DNA from 4 places in the Cereibacter sp. Soil_C_27 genome. Region 1 is predicted to be linked to each of the others. Evidence: riboswitches for the same ligand, from Rfam matches in the RefSeq annotation. Region 1 holds a riboswitch; each other region holds the start of a gene.
What was found. Region 1 has a riboswitch for cobalamin ahead of AC3A5Z_RS01860 (energy-coupling factor ABC transporter permease). Riboswitches for the same ligand answer to the same signal wherever they lie in the genome.
Positions count from the first base shown of each region.

Region 2: it holds a riboswitch for cobalamin, as region 1 does, so the genes downstream of both, AC3A5Z_RS00985 (aromatic ring-hydroxylating oxygenase subunit alpha) here and AC3A5Z_RS01860 (energy-coupling factor ABC transporter permease) in region 1, are expected to answer to the same signal.
Region 3: it holds a riboswitch for cobalamin, as region 1 does, so the genes downstream of both, bluB (5,6-dimethylbenzimidazole synthase) here and AC3A5Z_RS01860 (energy-coupling factor ABC transporter permease) in region 1, are expected to answer to the same signal.
Region 4: it holds a riboswitch for cobalamin, as region 1 does, so the genes downstream of both, AC3A5Z_RS04795 (TonB-dependent receptor plug domain-containing protein) here and AC3A5Z_RS01860 (energy-coupling factor ABC transporter permease) in region 1, are expected to answer to the same signal.

Region 1 is NZ_JBDGJD010000001.1:373,668-379,061, reverse strand. It holds gene AC3A5Z_RS01870 (helix-turn-helix domain-containing protein) at 1-405, opposite strand, end outside; gene cobF (precorrin-6A synthase (deacetylating)) at 516-1,292, opposite strand; gene AC3A5Z_RS01860 (energy-coupling factor ABC transporter permease) at 1,341-2,018, opposite strand; cobalamin riboswitch at 2,052-2,273, opposite strand; gene cobA (uroporphyrinogen-III C-methyltransferase) at 2,294-3,022, opposite strand; gene AC3A5Z_RS01850 (cobyrinic acid a,c-diamide synthase CobB) at 3,019-4,335, opposite strand; gene cobM (precorrin-4 C(11)-methyltransferase) at 4,335-5,117, opposite strand; gene AC3A5Z_RS01840 (cobalamin biosynthesis protein) at 5,114-5,394, opposite strand, start outside.
Region 2 is NZ_JBDGJD010000001.1:196,302-201,695, reverse strand. It holds gene AC3A5Z_RS00990 (FAD-binding oxidoreductase) at 1-389, opposite strand, end outside; gene AC3A5Z_RS00985 (aromatic ring-hydroxylating oxygenase subunit alpha) at 386-1,621, opposite strand; cobalamin riboswitch at 1,676-1,872, opposite strand; gene AC3A5Z_RS00980 (AI-2E family transporter) at 2,181-3,362, shown strand; gene AC3A5Z_RS00975 (LLM class flavin-dependent oxidoreductase) at 3,459-4,460, shown strand; gene AC3A5Z_RS00970 (acyl--CoA ligase) at 4,676-5,394, shown strand, end outside.
Region 3 is NZ_JBDGJD010000003.1:275,427-280,820, forward strand. It holds gene AC3A5Z_RS13310 (sensor histidine kinase) at 1-628, shown strand, start outside; gene AC3A5Z_RS13315 (response regulator) at 630-1,001, shown strand; gene AC3A5Z_RS13320 (hypothetical protein) at 1,129-1,272, shown strand; gene AC3A5Z_RS13325 (cobalamin B12-binding domain-containing protein) at 1,385-2,203, shown strand; cobalamin riboswitch at 2,247-2,426, shown strand; gene bluB (5,6-dimethylbenzimidazole synthase) at 2,469-3,167, shown strand; gene AC3A5Z_RS13335 (DUF6522 family protein) at 3,193-3,447, opposite strand; gene AC3A5Z_RS13340 (UDP-2,3-diacylglucosamine diphosphatase) at 3,613-4,425, shown strand; gene AC3A5Z_RS13345 (BtaA family protein) at 4,462-5,394, shown strand, end outside.
Region 4 is NZ_JBDGJD010000001.1:958,996-964,389, forward strand. It holds gene AC3A5Z_RS04785 (ABC transporter ATP-binding protein) at 1-497, opposite strand, end outside; gene AC3A5Z_RS04790 (amidase) at 556-2,010, opposite strand; cobalamin riboswitch at 2,164-2,361, shown strand; gene AC3A5Z_RS04795 (TonB-dependent receptor plug domain-containing protein) at 2,500-4,356, shown strand; gene AC3A5Z_RS04800 (ABC transporter substrate-binding protein) at 4,307-5,221, shown strand; gene AC3A5Z_RS04805 (FecCD family ABC transporter permease) at 5,218-5,394, shown strand, end outside.

The DNA of each region.
Region 1 (5,394 bases):
GACGCGCGGCTGGTCGGTCAGAAACAGCGGCTGCGCCAGATCGGCCTGCCCCGCCGCCTCGCCCAGCCGCCCCTGCAGCGCGCGGATGTCGAAATGCAGGTCGAGATGGCTGAGGCGGCAGCCCCGCCCGATGCGCGAGCGAAGCGGCATCCCGGCGGGGACATAGAGCACCCGCGCCACCGCGCCCGGCGTCGCCACGGGGCCGGGGTGCAGCTCCACCGCCTCGGCACCCTCGTCGAGGAAGACGACGACGCGCGGATCGGGCGAGAGATAGCGCCCCGAGCCGCCCGCCTCGGCCTCGGCATGCCAGAGATCGGCCACCATGCCATGCGCCGCACGCCATGACAGCGGCGCGGTCGGGCGGATGCCTTGGGTGAAACAGGTCATGTTCGGGCGGAAAGCCATCGCTCTGGTCCGGCTTGGGGCGAGGGGATGGCTGGCCGTGCGGGGCACGTGCTGACTGCCCCCTCTCTGCGCAGTTGCGCGGCGGCTGTCAAGCCGCGGGCGCCCGAGGGTCAGGCCGGCGCCGGGCCGTCGGCGGTTATGCCGCGTCTCAGCACATAGATGTCCATGATCCAGCCGTGCCGCGCCCGTTCGCGCTCCCGCAGGGCAAGGATCCGCGGCCCGGCCTCGGCCAGCGGCCCCGAGAGCACGACCTCCTCGGCCATGCCGACATAGGCGCCCCACCAGATCGTCACCCCGGCCGGGTCGAGCGTCCGGAAGGCGCAGCCGCCGTCCAGCATCACCACCAGCGTGTCGACGCCGGCAGGCCAGCCGTGGTCGCGGATCTGCCGACCCGTCGTCACGAGGAAGGGCGCGCCGATCTCGTTCAGGGCGATGGCATGGGCGGCGGCCAGCGCCTGCATCGAGGTGATGCCCGGCACAACCGACACTTCGAGCGGCAGACTGCGGTCCACCCGCGCGGCGATGCGCAGGCTGCTGTCGTAGAGCGAGGGATCGCCCCAGATCAGCAGCGCCACCCGGCCCGCCGTGCCCAGCCCGTCGCGGATCGCGGTCTCCCAGCAGGCGGCGATGGCGTCGTGCCAGTCGTCCACCCGGCCGCGATAATCGCCGGTCTCGGCCCGCACCGGCAGGTCGAACTCCGCCAAATGCGTGGCGGGGTTGGTCAGCACCTCGGCGCAGATGGTGCGACGCAGCCCGGCGAGATCGGCCTTGTCGGCCCCCTTGCGCGGGATCAGCACCAGATCGGCGGCATTGAGCGCGCGGATCGCCTGCAGCGTCAGATGCTCGGGGTTGCCGGTGCCGATGCCGATGAGGGAGAGCTGGATCATTCTGTCGTCCAATGTGGCGCGGCCCCCCTGCGGGAGCCGCGCGAAGGGTCAGGCCGCGTGGTGCAGCCGGTGGGTGAAGAGGCCGGATTTCGCCAGACCGCGCGCGCCCTTGGCCGCGCCCAGCACCGCGAGATCGACCAGGGGCTCGATCAGCACGACGAGCATGTAGGCCGCGCCGAAGCTGCCGATGGCGGCAAGGTTGCCCGCCTCGAAGCCGTGGCCGTAGAGCGCCCAGAACCCGACCCAGGCCACCACGCCGCCCTGATAGGCGACCGACAGCGACAGGACCTGCAGGTAGCCAAGATCGACATAGGCCGTCTCGCGCGGGATGACCTTGTGCGCGAGGGCGGTCAGGCCGAACAGCGGCACCAGGAGCGTGGTCACGTTCATGCCGTATTGCGGCAGGTCGAAGGGCGCGAAGAACAGGCCTTGGACCAGCAGGCCCAATGCCAGTCCGATGGCGGCGGGGGCGGCTCCGAGGATCAGGAACAGGGTCGAGCCGAGGATCAGGTGAACCTCGGAGACGCCGACCGGGTAATGCGGCAGGATCTCGAAGAACGAGAAGACGAGGCCGGTGGCCAGCACGGAGCGGGCAGCGAGCGAGGCCAACCCCTTTTCGCGCGCGGCCTCCCAGGCGAGTTTCAGGGCATAGCCTCCGGCCGCCGCGGCGGTGCCGTAGCTCAGGAGGATCTTGGCGCCGGTGACGACGCCCTCTTCGATATGCATGTCAGTGACTCCAGGCCGTCACACCCGACGGCGGTTTCGGTTGCCTGCAGGGCCGGTATCCTGGCTGGCGGGTCTGGGCGGGTCTTCGGCCTTCCCGGGCTTGTCGCCCAGTGACCAGAGGTGAAGACCCGCTCGCCGCTGACAGTCGCGGGGGCGGCTGGGTCCGGGGCGCCGCAAATTGGTCCGCCCCTCCCCATTCCCGATTGAGTTCCGGTGCTTTGCACCTGACGGAACACCATGCAGAGCTGAACTCCGACACCATCCTTGCCGCTGCGTCAAGCATGATCGGACTCCCCGGCCAAGGGGCCGTAGAGGATCAGCGCGGGCGAGCTGCCGCTGCCGCCGGCCAGCTGGGCGGCGAGGGCGGCGATGGTGCTGCGGGTAAGGGTCTGATCGGCGTGGCTGACGGATTCCGCCAGCAAAGCCGGGGTATCGGGCGGCAGGCCCGCGGCGATCAACGACGCGGCCAGGGCCGGGAACGTGCGCTTGCCCATGAAGACGACGGTGGTCGCCTCGGGGTCGGCCAGCGCCTGCATGTTCAGCCGCGGCAATTCGCCCGTCACATCGGCGCCGGTGACGAACTGCACCCGCCGCGCGGTCAGGCGGCGGGTCAGCGGGATGCCCGCGAAGGCGGCGGCGGCGCAGGCCGAGGGCACGCCGGGGATGATCTCATAGCCGATGCCTGCGGCTTCGAGCGCGGTGATCTCCTCCTCCAGCCGGCCGAAGATGCCCGCATCGCCGGATTTCAGCCGCACCACCCGCGCCCCGGTCAGGGCGTAATCGACCAGCAGACGGCTGACGTGATCCTGCTTCGGCGAAGCCCGCCCGGCCCGCTTGCCGACCCCCACCAGATCGGCCCCCTCGCGCGCATGAGCGAGGATCGGGCCGGAGGAGAGATCGTCGAACAGCACCGCATCGGCGGTTTGCAGGCGCGACACCGCCTTCAGCGTCAGCAGTTCGGGGTCGCCGGGACCGGAGGAAACGAAGGATACGAAGCCGGTCATGTCGCCTCTGCGATCAGATGAAAAAAGGTTCCGGTGGACAGCCCGCCGCCCGCCTGCCGCCTGAGCGAGCCGGTCTCGGGCACCGCCTGCCCCGCCGCATCGCTGACGCGGGCCAGCGGGGCGTCGGGCTGCTCGAGGATGGTGGAATAGTGGAACTCGTGGCCCCGGAGCCGCGCGCCCTGTCCCGGGATCGGTGCGGCAAGCTCGGCCAGCCGGTAGCCAAGATGCATCTTGCGCTTCTGGAAGGAGGTCACGAGCCCCAAGAGCCCGGTCATCGGATGGGCCACGCCCTCGGCATCGACCAGCGTCTCGCCCATCACCATGTAGCCGCCGCATTCGCCATGCACCGGCCGCGTTTCGGCAAAGCGCCTGATCCCCGTGCGAAAGCCGCTCGCCGCCGCCAGACGGCCCGCGTTCAGCTCGGGGTAGCCGCCAGGCAGCCAGCAGACATCGGCGCTGTCGTCGGGGGCCTCGTCGGCCAAGGGCGAGAAGGGCAGGATCTCGGCCCCCGCCGCGCGCCAGCCCTGCACCAGATGCGGATAGGCGAAGCTGAAGGCCGCATCCTGCGCCAGCGCGATCCGCTGGCCCGGCGGCGGCATCGCCGCTTCCGGCGCAGCCTCGCGCTGCCCGCCCGCCGCCGCCCGCAGCAGCGCGTCGAGATCGACCCGCTCCGCCATCAACGCGGCGGCCTCGGTCATCAGCCGCTCCAGCGCCGGATGCTCGCCCGCCTGCACCAGCCCCAGATGCCGTTCCGGCAGGGCGATGCTCGCCAGCCGGGGCAGCGCGCCGAAGACGGTGATCCCGGCCCCGGCCATGCCGGCGCACACCAGCGCCTCGTGCCGGGGGCTGGCCACGCGGTTCAGGACCACCCCCGCAACGCGCACACCCGGACGGAAGCCGGCAAGCCCCGAAGCCACCGCCGCCGCCGTCTGCGCCTGGCCAGAGACATCGACCACCAGCACCACCGGCCAGCCCATCGCCGCGGCGACATCGGCGCTGGCGCCGCTGCCGGTCTCGCCCGGCACGGCCACACCGTCGAACAACCCCATCGAGCCCTCGGCCAGCACCAGATCGGCCCCCGCCGCGCGCGAGGCGAGCCCGGCGATCCGCGCCGGCGTCATCGCCCAGCTGTCGAGATTGACCGAGACCTGCCCGGTCGCCGCGGTGTGGAAGGCGGGGTCGATGAAATCCGGGCCGCTCTTGAACGGCTGCACCCTGAGCCCGCGATCGCGGAACGCCCGGCAAAGGCCGAGCATCACCGTGGTCTTGCCCGCCCCGGAGGCGGGCGCCGCGATCATCAGGCCTGCGGGCATCACGCCGACTCCGGAAAGCGCGGCGCGGTGCCGACCGGGCGGTAGCGGCGGTCGTAGTCGCCGGCATAGAGCCGGCTCTCGTCGAAGCCCTCCTGCCCCAGCGCCCGTCCCACAAGGATCAGCGCCGTGCGCTCCATCTCGGCGCCGACCTCGGTCGCGAGCGAGCCCAGCGTGGCGCGCACCACCCGCTCGTCGGGCCAGCTGGCGCGCCAGACCACCGCGACCGGGCAATCGGCGCCGTAATGCGGGGTCAGCTCGGCCACGACCGTCTCCAGCACATGCACCGAGAGATGGATCGCCAGCGTCGCCCCGGTGGCGGCGAAGGCGGCCAGCCGCTCGCCCTCCGGCATGGCGCTGGCCCGGCCGGAGGTGCGGGTCAGCACCACCGATTGCCCGATGCCGGGCAGGGTCAGCTCCGCCCCCAGCGTCGCCGCCGCCGCCGCGAAGGAGGGCACGCCGGGGGTCACGTCATAGGGGATGCCGAGCGCGCGCAGCCGCCGCAGCTGCTCGCCCATCGCCGACCAGACCGAGAGATCGCCGGAATGCAGCCGCGCCACATCCTCGCCGCGCGCATGGGCGGCGGCGATCTCGTCGATGATGGCGTCGAGCGACAGGGGCGCGGTGTTGACGATGCGGGCGCCGGGCGGGCAATGCGCCAGCACCGCCTCGGGCACAAGCGAGCCCGCATAGAGACAGACCGGCGAGGCAGCGATCAGGTCGCGCCCGCGCAGGGTCAGAAGGTCGGGCGCTCCCGGCCCCGCCCCGATGAAATGCACCGTCATTCGTCCCGTCCTTCCGCAATTGCCGCCGTGGCCCTGCCATCGGCTGAAGTCACCCGCGGCCCCAGAAGCCGCGCCCCCGGCCCCGCCGCCGCCAGCGCCGCCGCCTCGGCCAGCGAGCCCGTGCCATAGAGCGCCGCCACCCGGGCCGAGCGGGTGAGCACCGGCTGGCGCGCGAGATCGTCGGGGGCGATGCCCCGTACCGGCAGGCCGGGCGCGAGGCCGCGCAGCGCCGCCGCTTTGGTCTCCGCCGTCGCCAGAGCCTCGGCGCCGCCGGCCT
Region 2 (5,394 bases), 180 kb from region 1:
GACCCCGCCGAGATGAACAGATGCTTGGGCGAGGGATGGTTCAGCGTCGAGAAGATGCCCGCGGGCCCCACCGCCTTGATCTTCATCCCCGGCTTCAGGTTGTCGAGCATCCAGCGCCCGGCCACGCTGCCCGGCTGGGCCTTCACCGTGACCGAAATCGACAGCGGCCGCGACGGGCTGGAGGAGATCGTGTAGGTCCGCCAGACCGACCCGCCGGGCACCGGCAGCTCCAGCGTCAGGAACTGGCCCGGCAGATAGTCGAACCAGGCGCCCGAGGGCGCGCGGAAGGCGAAGGTCGCCACATTGGGCGCCTCCGGCACGACCATCACGCATTCCAGCGGCTCCGAATCCTTCCAGGCCGCGGTGCGGGAGAGGCTCGCCGCGCTCATTCCGCAGCCATCGCGGTGCGGGGCGCGAGGCGCTCGGTCATGGTCTCGGCATACCAGTCGATGAACTGGATCACCCCGTCCTCATGCATCGAGGAATAGGGTCCGGGCTCGTAGGCGGGCGAGTTGATCCCGGCCTGGTTCTCCTCGACCACGCGGCGGTCCTCGTCATTGGTGGCCAGCCAGACCTCGGTCAGCCGCTTGATGTCGTAATCCACCCCCTCGACCGCATCCTTGTGCACGATCCACTTGGTCGTGACCTCGGTGGTGGTCGGCGTCAGCGGCAGCACGCGGAAGACGATGGCGTGATCGCCGAGGAAGTGGTTCCAGCTGTTGGGATAGTGGAAGAACAGAAGGCTACCGGCATCGAAGAACGGCATGGTCCCCAGCGGCTTGGCGCAGGCGCGCTTGGTGTCCATCGTGTAGCTCTCGGCGTTGTTCAGCAGAGGCACGCGGGCCAGACGCCATTGCGAGGTCGGGTGGATCAGGAACTGCGACGGCAGCCCCGCCGCCTCGCAACGCTCCCAGTGCCGCGTCACCTCGGTCTCGGACCCACTGTCGTTCGGCGCAGTGATCACCGGCTTGTCCGAGAAGGTCCGGCACAGCGAGGGATGGTTGCCGCCGCAGTGATAGCACTCGCGGTTGTTCTCGATCACCAGCTTCCAGTTGCCGTTCTCGACGATGGTCGAGGAATGCACCACCTTGGCGTCGTTCAGCATGTGCGGCGCCAGGTAGCGCTCCAACTCCGCCCCCAGCCCGTCGAATTCCGGCGCGGTCTCGGCCAGCGAGATGAACACGATCCCGCCCGCCACGCGGCAATGCACCGGCTTCAGCCCGTGCTTTGCCGGATCGAAATCGGCATCCATGTCGCGGGCATAGAGCAGCCGCCCGTCCAGCTCGTAGGTCCACTGGTGATAGGGGCAGACCAGCTTCGGGCTCGAGCCCTTCATCACCGAGCAGAGCCGCTGGCCGCGGTGACGGCAGACGTTGTGGAAGGCGCGCACTTGCCCGTCGGCGCCGCGCACGATCACCACCGGATAGGCGCCGACCTGCAGCGTCACGAAATTGCCGGTCTTCGGGATCTCGCAGGCCGGGATCGCCAGCAGCCAGTCGCGGTACCACAGCATCCGCAGATCGGCGTCGAACACGCCCGGGTCCGTGTAGAGCGGCTGCTCCAGCGCATGTTTCGGTTTGCGGGATGTCAGAAGCCTCAGCGCTTCGTGGTCTGCCAGCATGGTCTGCCTCTCCGGTGGTCGCGCCCCGCGACGAGAATGGGTGTGCGGAAAGCCCGCGGGTGACGTGCGAAGGCTGGTTTCCGGGCTTGCAGAGCGGCTTCCGCCCGGCGCGACACCTTCCCGGAGCATGCTCCAGTGGCCTCCCATCGCGCCGCACTCTCTGTCACCGTTGCGGGGGCAGCGCCGGCCTTGCACCGGCTTCCCAATTCTCCGCCCCGTCTCCGATGCGGCACCTTGCCCGCGAACCATAGGGCAGAGCTTTCGCCGCCCGCTGCCGGAACTCGACATTTCTCCGGCGAAATCTGACATCCTGCATCGGCGCGGGCGGCCGAGGCCGGGACTGACGGTTTTGTGCGCACCCGGCGGCCCGCCTGTCTCGACAGGGTCACATGCGATGCCTAGGCTCTGGTCCCGGCAGGCAGGCCCGATTTTTTCCCGAAGTCCCTTTGGGCAATGGTGCATCGGTCGGGCAAATGCTTAAGTAGGAAAAGCCGGGCAGGCTGCCCGGATCAGACGAAGAGATTGCGGGCATGAAGCAGACAGCGCGGGCCGACCTGACATGACGGACCAGGACAGACTCGTGATCGCCGATTCCTCCCGCGCCGCCGCCAAGCGCAGCGCCCGACGTCCGCTGATCACCGACATCTCCGCCGCCCGCTGGCTTCTGCTGCTGGTGCTCGCGGCCTCGGTCTATTTCTTCCACGGCTTCATCGTGCCGGTACTGGCCGCGCTGGTCATCGCCTTCGCCAGCTGGCCGGTGATGCTGCGGCTGGAGCGGATGCTGCACATCAGCCGGATGACGGCGGCAGCGCTCCTTGTGCTGCTGATCGTGTCCTTCATCGTCATCCCGGTGATGATGGCGCTGGTCTATGCCTTCGGCGAGCTGCAGGTCTGGATCAGCTGGGCCGTCAGCACCAACAGCACCGGCGCACCGCCGCCGCAATGGCTCGAGGGCTTTCCGCAGGCGGGCGACTGGCTGGCGCTGCAGTGGCGCGAATACATCGGCCGGCCCGGCGCGATCAGCGAGCTGGTGCAGCTGGTCAGCGGCGCCAACATCGGCTCGATCTACCGCGGCATCCTGACGGCCAGCACGCTGGCCTTCCATCTGGCGCTGACGCTGCTCTTCATGCTGATCGCGCTCTTCATCTTCTACCGCGACGGCGAGCGGATTGCCGGGCAGATCGACCGCGTCGGCGCCCGCATCCTGCCCGAACGCTGGGACCGGCTGTCGCGCGTGGTTCCCGCCACCATCTCCTCCACCGTCACCGGCATGACGCTGATCGCCATCGGCGAGGGCGTGATCCTCGGTGTCGCCTACTGGATCGCGGGCATGTCCTCGCCGGTGACACTGGGCGTCATCACCGGCTTCATGGCGCTGATCCCCGGCGGCGCGCCTTTGTGCTTCACGCTGGTCTCGGCCTATCTCGCCGCCAGCGGCTCGCCCTTCGCCGGGCTCGCGCTGTTCATCTGGGGCACGGTGGAACTGTTCATCGTCGACAAGACCATCCGACCGGTGCTGGTCGGCGGCCCGGTGAAGCTGCCCTTCCTGCCCACCTTCTTCGGCCTGATCGGCGGGGTGAAGACCATGGGCATCGTCGGGCTCTTCGTCGGCCCGGTGCTGATGGCGCTTCTGGTGGCCATGTGGCGCGAATGGCAGCGCGAGATCGACATCGTCGATGCCCGCAGCAAGGGCCTGCCGCCGCCCCCGCCCCGCCCCGGGCGCCGCGATCCGCAGGTCTGACCCGGGCCTGCCATTCGTGCTGCACGAACGGCAGGGCTTTTCTTTATCGTCCGCGACCCCATATCGGGGGGCCAAGGCAAAGGCCCGGAGCATCCCATGATCCCCTATTCCGTCCTCGATCTGTCCCCCGTTCCCGAGGGCTCCAGCACCGCCGATGCGCTGAAGAACACGGTCGAGCTTGCCCGACACGCCGAGGCGCTCGGCTATCACCGTTTCTGGCTGGCCGAGCATCACAGCATGGCCGGCATCGCCAGCGCCGCCACCGCCATCGTCATCGGTCAGGTCGCGGCGCATACCTCGACGATCCGCGTCGGCTCGGGCGGCATCATGCTGCCGAACCACGCGCCGCTGATGGTGGCCGAGGCTTTCGGCACGCTGGCCACCATGTTCCCCGACCGGATCGACCTCGGCCTCGGCCGTGCCCCCGGCACCGACGGGCGCACCGCGCAGGCGCTGCGGCGCAACATGGACAATGCCGACAACTTCCCCGGCGACGTGATGGAGCTGCAGCATTACCTCGGCGACCCGGTCCCCGGCGCGCAGGTCATGGCCGTGCCCGGCATCGGCACCCACGTGCCGATCTGGATCCTCGGCTCCAGCCTCTATGGCGCGCAGCTCGCCGCGCATCTCGGCCTGCCCTATGCCTTCGCCTCGCATTTCGCGCCGCAGGCCCTGACGCAGGCGATCCGGGTCTACCGCGAGACCTTCCGGCCTTCCGCCCAACTGGCGAAACCGCGTTTCATGCTGGCGGTGAACGTCTTCGCCGGCGAGACCGACGCCGAGGGCTACTACCTCAAGACCTCGATGCAGCAGGCCTTCGCCAATCTGCGCACCGGCAATCCCGGCAAGCTGCCGCGCCCGGTGGAGGATCTCTCCACCGTCATCGACCCCGCGATGCAGCACATGGTCGAGCAGGCGCTGCATGTCTCGGCCACCGGCGGCCCCGACACCGTGCGGCAGGAGCTGCGGGCGCTGATCGCGCGGCACCAGCCGGACGAGGTGATCCTGACCGGGCAGATCCACGACGCCAAGGCGCGGATGCGGTCGTTCGAGATTGCCGCCGAGGCGCTGCGCGACGTGGCACAGGCGGCAGAGTGACCTGACGGCGATTCGCGGTCGGCGGCGGACACCCCAGCCGCCGACCGGCCTGCCCCCTCTCCGGCCTGCGTCCCCTCCCGGGGAACCGCCCCGTCCCCTCCCCATCACGCTCCCCCTTTCATCCCGCTTGACCCAGCCGCGATTGCAGCGCGTCATGGGCCGGAGGGCGACCCCGCGTGCGCGCCCCGAGCCTAGTCGCACCGAGGAATCGCCCGATGTCCGCCACCCTCTCCGACCTCTTCGCCTTCCACCGGAACGATGCCCTCGCCATCGGTGCCCCCGACCGGCCCTGGCTCACCTATGCCGGGCTGCGCGAACTGGTGGCCCATACCGTTCAGTCGCTGCATGCAGCGGGCATCGGGCGCGGCGACCGGGTGGCCATCGTGCTGCCGAACGGCCCGGAGATGGCCGCGGCCTTCATCGCCGTCTCGCAGGCCGCGGTCACAGCACCCCTGAACCCCGGCTACCGGCAGGAGGAATTCGCCTTCTACCTGTCCGACCTGAAGGCCAAGGCCATCGTGCTGGCCGAGGGCTACGACGGCCCGGCGCATGACGCGGCCGAGGCGGCGGGGCTCGCCATCCTGCGGCTCGGCCACGACGCGCGCGACCCGGCGGGCAGCTTTTCCCTCCGAGCGGAGACCATAGCCCCCGGCGAGCCCGACCGCGACACCGCCCGCCCGCGCGACGTGGCGCTGATCCTGCACACCTCGGGCACCACCTCGCGGCCCAAGATCGTGCCGCTGCTGCACAGCAACGTCTCGGCCTCGGCGCATCACATCGCGCAGTCGCTGGCGCTGACGCCGCATGACCGCTGCCTGAACATGATGCCACTGTTCCACATCCACGGCCTCGTCGCCGCCGTCACGGCGAGCCTCGCCGCCGGCGCCTCGGTCTGGTGCGCGCCGGGCTTCGACGCGCTGCGCTTCTTCGGCTG
Region 3 (5,394 bases), on a different contig from region 1:
CGTGACCGACCGCCTTGCCGAGGAACGTCACCGCGAGCTGCTGGCGCACGAGCTCGGCCACCGGCTGAAGAACCAGCTGGCGATGGTGCAGGCCATCGCCTCGCAGACCCTGCGCGGCAGCGCCGACATGCGGACGGCGCGGCGCATGCTGTCGGAACGGCTCTCGGTGCTGGGCGAGGCGCATGACGCCATCGTGCGCGGCGGGGTCGGCGCCTCCAATGTCACCGACATCGTCGAGGGCATGTTGACGATCCACGACGATCCGGTGTCGCCGCGCGTCAGCGTCTCGGGCAACGACCTCAAGATCGGCTCGCGCCCGGCGCTTTCGCTGTCGCTGATCCTGCACGAGCTGGCCACCAACGCCCGGAAGCACGGGGCGCTGTCGCGCTGCGAAGGCCGCGTGGCACTCGACTGGCAGGTCACCCATTGCGGCCGGTGCTTCGAGCTGACCTGGGAGGAAAGCGGCGGCCCCCGCGTCACCGGCGCGCCGCTCGAAGGGGCGGGTGCGCGGCTGATCCGGGCCGGTCTGGCCGGAACCGCCGATTGCGAAGTGGTGCTCGACTACCGGCCCCACGGCCTGCGCTGCCACATCACCGGCGATCTCGCCACCTTCCAGAAGGAGCATTGAGGTGCGCGGAGCCGAGACGACGCTGCTGCTGGTGGAGGACGATGGGCTGATCCGGCTCGATCTGGCCGACCAGCTGTCCGATCTGGGCTTCATCGTGCTGCAGGCCAGCAATGCCGATCAGGCGCTGCTGGTGCTGGAGCGGCGCAGCGAGATCTCGGCGCTGCTGACCGACATCGACATGCCCGGCTCGATGAGCGGGCTCGGCCTAGCCGCCGTGGTGGCCGAGCGCTGGCCCGCCTGCAAGATCCTCGTGATCTCGGGCCGCCACGCCCCCGACCCCGAGTGCCTCGCGCGCGGCGCCTCCTTCATCGCCAAGCCCGTCACCGAGGCCGGGCTGCTGCGCGTGCTGCAGCGGATGGCGCTGATCGACTGAGGTATTGATGACTTTTGGTCGCAGCTTTGACTGATCTGGGTCAAGGCGGCCCGGCCCTCCTGCCCGCATCGTCCTCCCTGCCTGCCGCACCCTCCGGTGCCGGTCATCCGCAGCGAGGAGCCAGATCATGCAACATGCGACCATCCAGATTTCCGCCTATATCTCGGCCCATGGCATCGTCATCGCCGAAGACCCCCTGACCGGGCTCGTCACCATCCGCGACGGCGCGCGGGTGATGCGCGGCCGCCGCGTCGCCGCCATCAAGGGCTGAGCTCACCGTTCCGGGGGCCCAAACCATGATTGACAGACTCTGCATTTCTGGCCGAGGCTTGAGCCGGGGCGCGAGGATGCGGAAGGCGGGGATCCCGGGGGGAGAGCGTGGCATGACTCCGGGACATCACGGGCCGTTCGACCGCCCTCTCTTCGAGCGCTCGCATCTCGGCCTCGCCGCCTTCAAGTCCGCCCTGCCCGCCGATGCCGTCCTCTCGCTCGCACAGGAGGTCGTCAGCCGCCTTGCCAGCCGCGCGCGCGACCTGCCCGCCCATGATGTCGCCCATCCGACCGCGGAAGAAATCGACGCGCTCTGCACCGCGCTCATCTCGCCCGATGCCGATGCCGGGGCGCGGTTCATCGAGACCATCCGCCGCGAGGGCGCCGGAATTGACGTGATCTACCTCGCCTACCTCGCCTCGGCGGCACGGCGGCTGGGGCAGTGGTGGGACGAGGACCGGGTGCCCTCGGCGCAGGTCACCATCGCCTCCAGCCGGATCTACGCCATCATGCGCGGGCTGCGGCATGTGCTGGCCGCCCCGCTCCCCGTCACCGACAAGGCCGCCGTCTTCGCCGCCGTGCCCGGCGAGACCCACACGCTCGGCGTCACCATGGCCGCCGACCTCTTCCGCCGCGAGGGCTGGGAGGTCGACCTGCTGCTCGGCCTGCCGCACGAAGCGCTGATCGAGCGCTTCTGCGCCAGCGGCCGGCGTGTCTTCGGCCTTTCCGCCAGCGGTCCGCGCAGCCTCCTGCCGCTGGGCAGGCTGCTCGTGGCGATCCGCATCGCCTGTCCCGAGGCGCGGGTCATGGTCTGCGGCCAGATCGTCACCGATGCCGCGGGCATGGTCGCCCATCTGCATCCCGAGGCGATGGCCAACGACATGACGACCGCGCTCAACGGGATGGAGGCGCTGCTTTCACCGCCGCGCTGAGGCGTTCGCGACCAGAGCGGGCTTGCGCGCCCGCCCGGCATCTGGTTTCCCATCCCTGCCGGGTGCCGCCGCGAGGCGGAGAATCGGGAAGCCGGTGCGACTCCGGCGTGGGCCCGCCGCTGTAACGGTGATGCCCCGGGCAGAAGGCCACTGGATCTTTCCGCGAAGGCGCGCGGGGCAGACGATCCGAAGCCAGAAGACCGGCCCGGCAACGAGGTTCTGCCGCGTGGACTGCGGCGGATCGTCCATGAAGGAGGTCTGGATCATGCCGGATACCCCGCCCCCTGCCTGCACCGAGGTGCGCCCCCAGCCCGCCCGCGCCTTCAGCGACGCCGAACGGCAGGCGCTCTACGACATCATCGCCGAGCGGCGAGATGTGCGCGACGAATTCCTGCCCGACCCGATCGACCCCGCGCGGCTGCACCGGGTGCTGCAGGCGGCGCATCTGGCGCCCTCCGTCGGCTTCATGCAGCCGTGGAACTTCATCCTGATCCGCGATCCCGCCCGCCGCGCCGAGGTGCATGCGGCCTTCCAGCGTGCCAATGACGAGGCGGCCCAGCTCTTTCCCGACGAGAAGCAGGCCACCTACCGGGCGCTCAAGCTGCAGGGTATCCTCAAGGCGCCGCTCAACATCTGCGTCACCTGCGACCGCGACCGCTGCGGCCCGGTGGTGCTGGGCCGCACCCACAACCCCGAGATGGACCTCTATTCCAGCGTCTGCGCCGTGCAGAACCTCTGGCTCGCCGCCCGGGCCGAGGGGCTGGGGGTCGGCTGGGTCAGCATCTATCACGAGACCGACCTGCGCGCCGTGCTGGGCCTGCCCGAGCGGATCAAGATCGTGGCCTATCTCTGCATCGGCCATGTCGACCAGTTCTACGCCGCGCCAGAGCTGGCGCTGAAGGGCTGGCGCCAGCGCCTGCCGCTCGAGGATCTGGTGATGGAGGACGGCTGGCAGGGCGACTGAGCGCGGACAAGCTCGACGGGGCGGCTCAGCGCGCCGCCCCCTCCACCCGGCTCCGCGACAGGATGGCGCCCGAGGCATCCAGCGTGAAGCGCAACCGGATCGCCTTGTAGCGGAACGTCACCCGGGTCCGGCCCGCATCGGCGTCGCGCCCCTCTTCCACCAGCCCGGTGATCCGGCCCTCGCGCATCAGCCGCGGCACATCCGCCGCAGCCAGCCCCAGAAGCGGCGCCAGATCCTCGGCCTCCACCGTCACCCGGCCCGCCACCACTTCCAGCCGCATCGCCCCGCCTCTCCTGCCTCGCCCGAGCCCGTCAGCCTGCGCGGGAAAGCGCCCGGGCACAAGGCCGGGCGGCCTGTCGCAGGCCGCAGTCATAAAATCGTGGCCTTGCTTTGGCATAGCGCAGCAAGACGCCCCGCGTCGGGCGATGCCATCGAGGAGCGCTTCATGCCGCAACCTGTCCCGCGCCAACCGCACCGTCACCGCAGCCTGTTCCTGTCGGACCTGCATCTGGGCGCGCGGGGCTGCCGTCCGGAGCGCATCCTCGACTTCCTCGAGCACAACACCGCCGCCGAGATCTATCTCGTCGGCGATGTGCTCGACCTCTGGCACCCGCCCTTCCCTCACTGGACCGAGGTGCATGACGAGATCCTCGCCCTGCTGTTGCGCCGGGTGCAGGAAGGCGCGCAGCTCTTCTACCTGACCGGCAACCACGACACAGCGATGCGGCTCTATCGCGGCACGCATTTCGGCCGGATCGAGGTGGCCGAGCAGGTGGTGCACGAGGCCGCCGACGGGCGGCGCTGGCTGGTGCTGCATGGCGATGTCTGCGACGCGCGCTTCCTGCGCTGGCATATCCTGACCCGGATCGGCAGCCGCATTGACTGGGCGCTGCGCCATCTCGACGACCGGCTGAAGCGCCTGCGCCGCCGCGTCGATCCCGACCGGCGCGGATTGATCGAGGCGCTTTTGTCAGCTGTCAACTCGGCGATGGCGCTCGGCACCGGCTACGAAATCCGGCTGGTGGCGCGCGCGCGGGCGGCGGGCTGCGACGGGGTGATCTGCGGCCATTTCCACAAGCCCGCGCTGCATGACGACCACGGGCTCAGCTATGCCAATTGCGGCGACTGGGTCGACAGTTTCACCGCCATCGCCGAGGACGACGCGGGCAGCTTCAGCCTGCTCGAGGCCGCCCCCGAGCCTGCGCCGGTCTTCGCTGACCCCGAGCCGCGTCACGCAAGCGTCGCGTTCCGCCGCTAGACATCCGCAACCGTGTTCCCTCCCGGAGTGTCCCCCGTGCTGCACCTTGCGCCAGACGTCCCCTTCCCCGCCCAGATCGGCTCCGCCGTCCACCAGAACCATTCGCTGAGCCCGACGGGCCTTCTGGAACGGCTGTTCTCGCGGCTGTTCCACGGCATGGTCTATACCCAGATCTGGGAGGATCCCGTCACCGACATGACGGCGCTGGCGATCCGGCCCGACCACAATCTCGTCTGCATCGCCTCGGGCGGCTGCAACATGATGTCCTATCTCACCGCGGGCCCCGCCTCCCTGCTGGCGGTCGATCTCTCGCCCGCGCATGTGGCGCTGGGGCGGCTGAAGCTGGCCGCGGCGCAGCACATGCCCGACCACGCCCGCTTCTACGATCTCTTCGGCCATGCCGACCGCGCCTCCAACCTGCGCAGCTACGATCTGCATGTGGCGCCGCATCTCGACCCCGCGACGCGCGCCTATTGGGAGGCGGGCAGCTTCGGCCATCGCCGGATCGAGGTCTTCACCAAGGGCGTGCATCGCCACGGGCTGCTCGGCCGCTTCATCGGCGCCGCGCATGTGGTGGCCCGGCTCGGCGGGGTGGATTTCCGCCCGCTTCTGGCCTGCCAGACCCTTGCCGAGCAGCAGCGCTTCTTCGACGACAAGCTCGCGCCGCTCTTCGACACCTGGGCGGTGCAGTTCCTCGCCCGCCGCCGCGCCTCGCTCTTCGGGCTGGGCATCCCGCCCGCGCAATATGACAAGCTCGCCGCCGATGGCGACGGCGACGTGATCCCGGTGCTGCGCGAGCGGTTGCGGCGGCTGGTCTGCCGCTTCCCGCTCTCCGAGAACTACTTCGCCTGGCAGGCCTTCCACCGCGGCTATGCCCCCGAGGCGCCACGCGCCCTGCCGCCCTATCTGCAGCCCGACCAGTTCGACACGCTGCGCGATGCGGCGGGCCGGGCACGGCTGGTGAACCGC
Region 4 (5,394 bases), 590 kb from region 1:
TCGTCCAAGAGCAGCACCTTGGGCTGCGGCGCCAGCGCCCGGGCGAGGGCCACGCGCTGCTGCTGGCCGCCGGAGAGCTGGCTGGTCTTGCGCCCCGCCATCGCCTCGAGCCGGACGAGGGCCAGCATCCGGTCGGTGGTGGCGGCAACCTCGGCCTTGGGGCGGCCCTGCATCTGAAGCCCGAAGCCCACGTTCTGCGCCACGGTCAGGTGCGGGAAGAGCGCGTAGCTCTGAAAGACGGTGTTCACCGGGCGGCGGTTCGGCGGGTCGGTGGTGATGTCCTTGCCGTCGAGCAGGATGGCGCCGGAGGTCGGGGTCTCGAACCCGGCGATCAGCCGCAGGAGAGTGGTCTTGCCGCAGCCGGAGGGGCCGAGGAGGGTGAAGAACTCGCCCTTGCGGATCTGGACCGAGACGTCATCGAGTGCGCGGACGGCGACATCGCCCTGACCGAAGGCCTTGATTGCATTGCGAGCTTCGACGGCTATGGCTTCGGTCACTGATTTCCCCGCTGTCGTTTCGCCAAGGTTAAGCAGGCCCTCCGGCCTCTGGCAACCCTCACGCGGGTCTGAGAGGCAGGGGGGCGGGGCGGCGGTGGCTCCAGGGGGCAGCGCGCTCGATTTCTGCGCAGAGCGCGATCAGGAGTTCGTCCTCGCCGAAGCGGGTGGCCAGATGGATGCCGATGGGCAGACCGCCCGCCGACATGCCCAAGGGCAGCGAGGCGGCGGGCTGGCCCGAGGCGTTGAACACGGCGCAGAAGGGCGAATAGGCGAAGATGCCCTCGGGGCCGGTGCGGAAGGCGACGTAATCCTCGGTGTCATGCGAGAAGCGCCCGACCCGGGCGGGGGGCTCGGCGAGGGTGGCCGAGAGCAGGATGTCGGGGCCGCGCTGCGGATCGAAGAAGCGGGCCATCTGCCGCCCGAAGGCATGGATCTCGCCCACCGCCTCGAGGTAGCGCTCGCCCGAGATCTCGGCGGCGCGGGCCATGGCGCCGCGGCCCACGCCCTCCACCTCGCCGGGGGCGAGGTCGCGGCCCTTCAGCGCCTTGCGGATGCCGAGCGCCGTGCCGCAGGCGACGATGTCGGTCCAGGCGGCCATCATCGTCGCCACATCGGCATGGGGCCGCATCGGTTCGACCACATGGCCGAGGCTTTCGAGCAGCGCCCCGGTCTCGAGCACCGCGTCGCGCACCTCGGGATGGATCGGCGCGCCGCTGAAGGTGGTATCGCAAAGCGCCACGCGCAGCCGGGTCGGCGGGCGCGAGATGGCATCGGCATGGCTGCGGAGGAGCGGCGGGGCGCAGTAGGGCGCGCCGGGGTCGGCGCCGGCGCAGGCGTCGAGCATGGCGGCGGTGTCGCGCACCGAATGGGTGAGGAAGCCGTCGATCGCCATGCCGGCCCAGCCCTCGCCGGAGTAGGGGCCGTCGGGCAGGCGGGCGCGGGTCGGCTTGAAGCCGAAGAGGCCGCAGGAGGAGGCGGGGATGCGCACCGAGCCGCCGCCGTCGGAGCCATGCGCCATGGCGACGATGCCCGCGGCGACCGCGGCGCCCGATCCGCCGGAGGAGCCGCCGGAGGTGTGGTCGGGGTTCCACGGGTTGCGGGTCGGCCCGCCATAGACCGCCGCCTCGGTCGCGGCGCCGATGCCGCCCTCGGGCGAGGTGGTGCGGCCGAAGGTGACGACGCCGGTGGCGCGCATCCGCTCGAAGATCGCGGAATCCTGCGCATAGCGGGTGTTGGCCAGCAGCCGCGAGCCGTTGTGCGAGGGGAAATCCACCGCCTCGCAGCCGAGATCCTTCAGGAGGAAGGGCACGCCGGTGAAGGGGCCCGCGGGCAGGCCCGCGGCGATGGCGCGGCGGGCGACGTCTTCCTGCAGCAGGACGACGGCGTTCAGCATCGGGTTCAGCTCTTCCACCGATTGCAGGGCGGCGTCGAGCAATTCGTCGGGCGTCACGTCGCGCCGGGCGACGAGGGCGGCGAGATCGGTCGCATCCTCTGCGCCAAAAGTCCGAAACATGCGATTCCCTTCCGCCTTCCTGCCAGTCGAGCGGGCATGCTGCGGCGGGGGGCGGGGCAGGTCCACCCGGATTCGCCGCCCCATGTGCCTTTTACGACGCCTTTCGTCGCAGAAGCTGGCCGAAGGCGGGGCTTGACAGGCCGGAGCGTTAACCTAATGAGGACGTGCTTCGGTTCCGGCTGACCCCGGATGAAAAGGGAACGCGGTGCGGCCATCCGGCCCATCCCGCGGCTGCCCCCGCAACTGTGAGCGGCGAGCGACGGTCGACTGTGCCACTGGGATCTCCCCCGGGAAGGCCGACCCGAGCGAAGACCCGCGAGTCAGGAGACCTGCCGCAGCGATCACCCTTTCCGGGGCGCGGGGCGCGTTCCGGAGGCGGTCTTCCCGCTTCAGGTGACGAACCGCCGGCAAGGGCTGTCCCTCCGCCGGCACTGTCGCAAAGCTGCCCCGCCGCCTTTCCGGGCCGCGCGGGGAAAAAGGGAGTGAACCATGAAATACGCAGGCGTCTCGCTGCTGGCCCTGATCGCCGCCACCCCGCTGCCGGGTCTGGCGCAGGTGATCCAGCTGGAGGAGATAGTGGTGACGGCCGGTCTGGAAGAGACCGAGGCGAGCCGGACGGGGGCGAGCGTCAGCCTTCTGACCGAGGAAGATCTGCAGGCGAACGAAATCTCGCTGGCGGACAGCCTCGCGCGGCTGCCGGGCCTGTCCTTATCGCGCAATGGCGGGCTGGGGGCGACGAGCAAGCTGCGTATCCGTGGCCTCGGGTCGGAATATGCCGCGGTGCGCATCGACGGGCTGGACGTGGCCGACCCCTCCGCCACCCAGACGGCCTTCGACTTCGGCGGGCTGGCCACGGGCGGCCTGTCGCGCGTGGAGGTGCTGCGCGGGTCGCAATCGGCGCTCTACGGCTCCGAGGCCGTGGCGGGCGTGATCGACATTCGCAGCTTCCGCCCGACCGATCCGGGGGTAAGCGGTGCGGCCTCTGTCGAGACGGGGAGCAATGATACCTGGTCGGGCAACCTGTCGAGCGGGCTGCTGACCGACCGCGCGGAACTGGCTTTTACGGTGACGCGGACGATCACCGACGGCATTTCCTCGGCGGCCTCGGGCAGCGAGCGCGACAGTTTCGCCAGCACCTTCGCGACGCTCTACGGCGCCTTCGATCTGACGGACACGCTCCGCGTCGGTGCAAGCGCGCTGTCTGCCGACACGGTGCTCGACTTCGACGGCTTCGGCGCGATCGGGCCGGCAGATTCGTTCGACACGACCCGCGGCAGCCTGCGCGGCGGGAGGGTCTTTGCCGAGTTCAGCACGGGGGCGGTGGATCACAGCTTCTCGCTGTTCCAGACCACGACGAAGCGCGAGACGCCGGTGCAAGAGGTCTGGGACATCGGCTATTACGAGGGCACGCAGACCGGGATCGCCTATCTGGGCGGCGCCGATCTGACCGAGCAGATCCGGCTGGCCTTCGGTGCGGAGCGGACCAAGGAGGAGCTGATCGCCGGGGCGGGCATGCCGGGCAGCAACGAAACGGACGCGCTGTTCGGCGAGCTGCGCTATGCGGCGACGCCCGATGTGGACGTGTCGCTGGCGCTGCGGCATGACGAGCCAAGCGACTTCGACGGCAAAACCACGGGCCGGCTGGCGGCAGCCTGGCGGATTGCCGACGCGACCATCCTGCGCGGCGCAGCGGGGACCGGATTCCGGCTGCCCTCGACCTACGAACGCTTCGGCGGCTATGCATCGGAAGACCTGCAGCCGGAGACGAGCCGCAGCTACGAGCTGGGGGTAGAGCGGCTGTTCGGCGACGCCGGCAGTCTGGAGGTGACGCTGTTCGACACGACGATCACCGACCGGATCGGCTTCGACTTCGCCGAAACGAGCTGCGGGTCGGGCTTCGGCTGCTATGCGCAGGTCGATGGCGACACGCGCAGCCGCGGGGTGGAGCTGTCGGGGCGGATGACGATCGCCGAAGGCTGGGAGTTGTTCGGCAACTATACCTATACCGACGCCAAGACGACCGATCTGGGCGTCGAGACCCGGAGCGTACGGGTGCCGCGGCACGATCTGGTGCTGGGCGTGGACGGGCGGCTGGCCGACGGGCTGATCGGCTCGCTGACCGTGCAGCATGTGTCGGACGTGATGGACACCGCCGCGGTTTTCGGCAACCCGGACGAGCCGCTCGACGACTACACGCTGACGAATGCCTCGGTGACCTACGCGGTCTCCGACAGCGCGGATGCCTATCTGCGGGTCGAGAACCTGTTCGACGAGGAGTATCAGACGGTGAGGGGCTATGGACAACCGGGCCGGTCGATCTTTGCAGGGCTGCGTGCGCGGTTCTGACAGACGGGACGCGCGTCGCGTCGCCGGGGCGCTGTGCGTCGCGGTGGCGCTTGCGCTGGGTGCGGGCGGCGCGCGGGCCGGGGCGCCGGAAAGGGTCGTCTCGATCAATCTCTGCACCGATCAGCTGGCGATGATGCTGGCGGCGCCGGGGCAGCTGGTGTCGGTCTCGGCGCTGGCGGTGGAGCCGCAGTCGTCGTCGATGGTGGAGGAGGCGCGGGGCTTTCCGCAGAACTTCGGGCAGGCGGAGCAGGTGTTTCTGCTGCGGCCCGATCTGGTGCTGGCCGGCACCTTCACGGCGCGGGCGACGGTGGATCTGCTGCGCAGGCTGGGGGTGACGGTGGTGGAACTGCCGCCGGCCGACAGTCTCGACGACGTGGCCGCGCATCTGCGGCTGGTGGGCGCGGCGATGGGCCGGGAGGCGGAGGCCGAGCGGCTGGTGGCGCGCTACGAGGCCGATCTCGCGCGGTTGCGGGTGAGCGCCGAGCCTGCGCCTGCGGCGATGTATTACCCGAACGGCTATACCACGGGGGCGGGGACGCTGGCCGACGAGATCCTGCGCCATACCGGCTTTTCCAATGTCGCGGTGGCGGCGGGGCTCGCCGGGGGCGGCATCCTGCCGCTGGAACGGCTGGTGATGGCCGAGCCCGAGATGGTGGTGACCTCGCTGCCCTATCCCGGCGCGTCGCGGTCGGAGGAGATCCTCGTGCATCCGGCGTTGCAGGCGGTGCGGGAGCGGGCGGGGTCGGCCGAGGTGACCGACGCCGACTGGATCTGCGGCACGCCCCATGTCCTGCGCGCGGTGGCGGGGATGGGCGAGGCGCGGCGCGGACTGGATGCGGTGCAGCTGTCGCAGGCCGCGCCTTGAGCTATCGCGCGATTCTCGCGGCGCTGGGCGCGCTGGTGGCGCTGCTGTTCGCGGCGTCGCTGCTGGTCGGGCCTGCGGCGCTGGGGTTCACGGATTCCATCGTGGCGCTGCTGACCGGGCGTGGCGAGGCGGTGGTGCTGGTGATGCGAGAGATCCGCCTGCCGCGGGCGCTT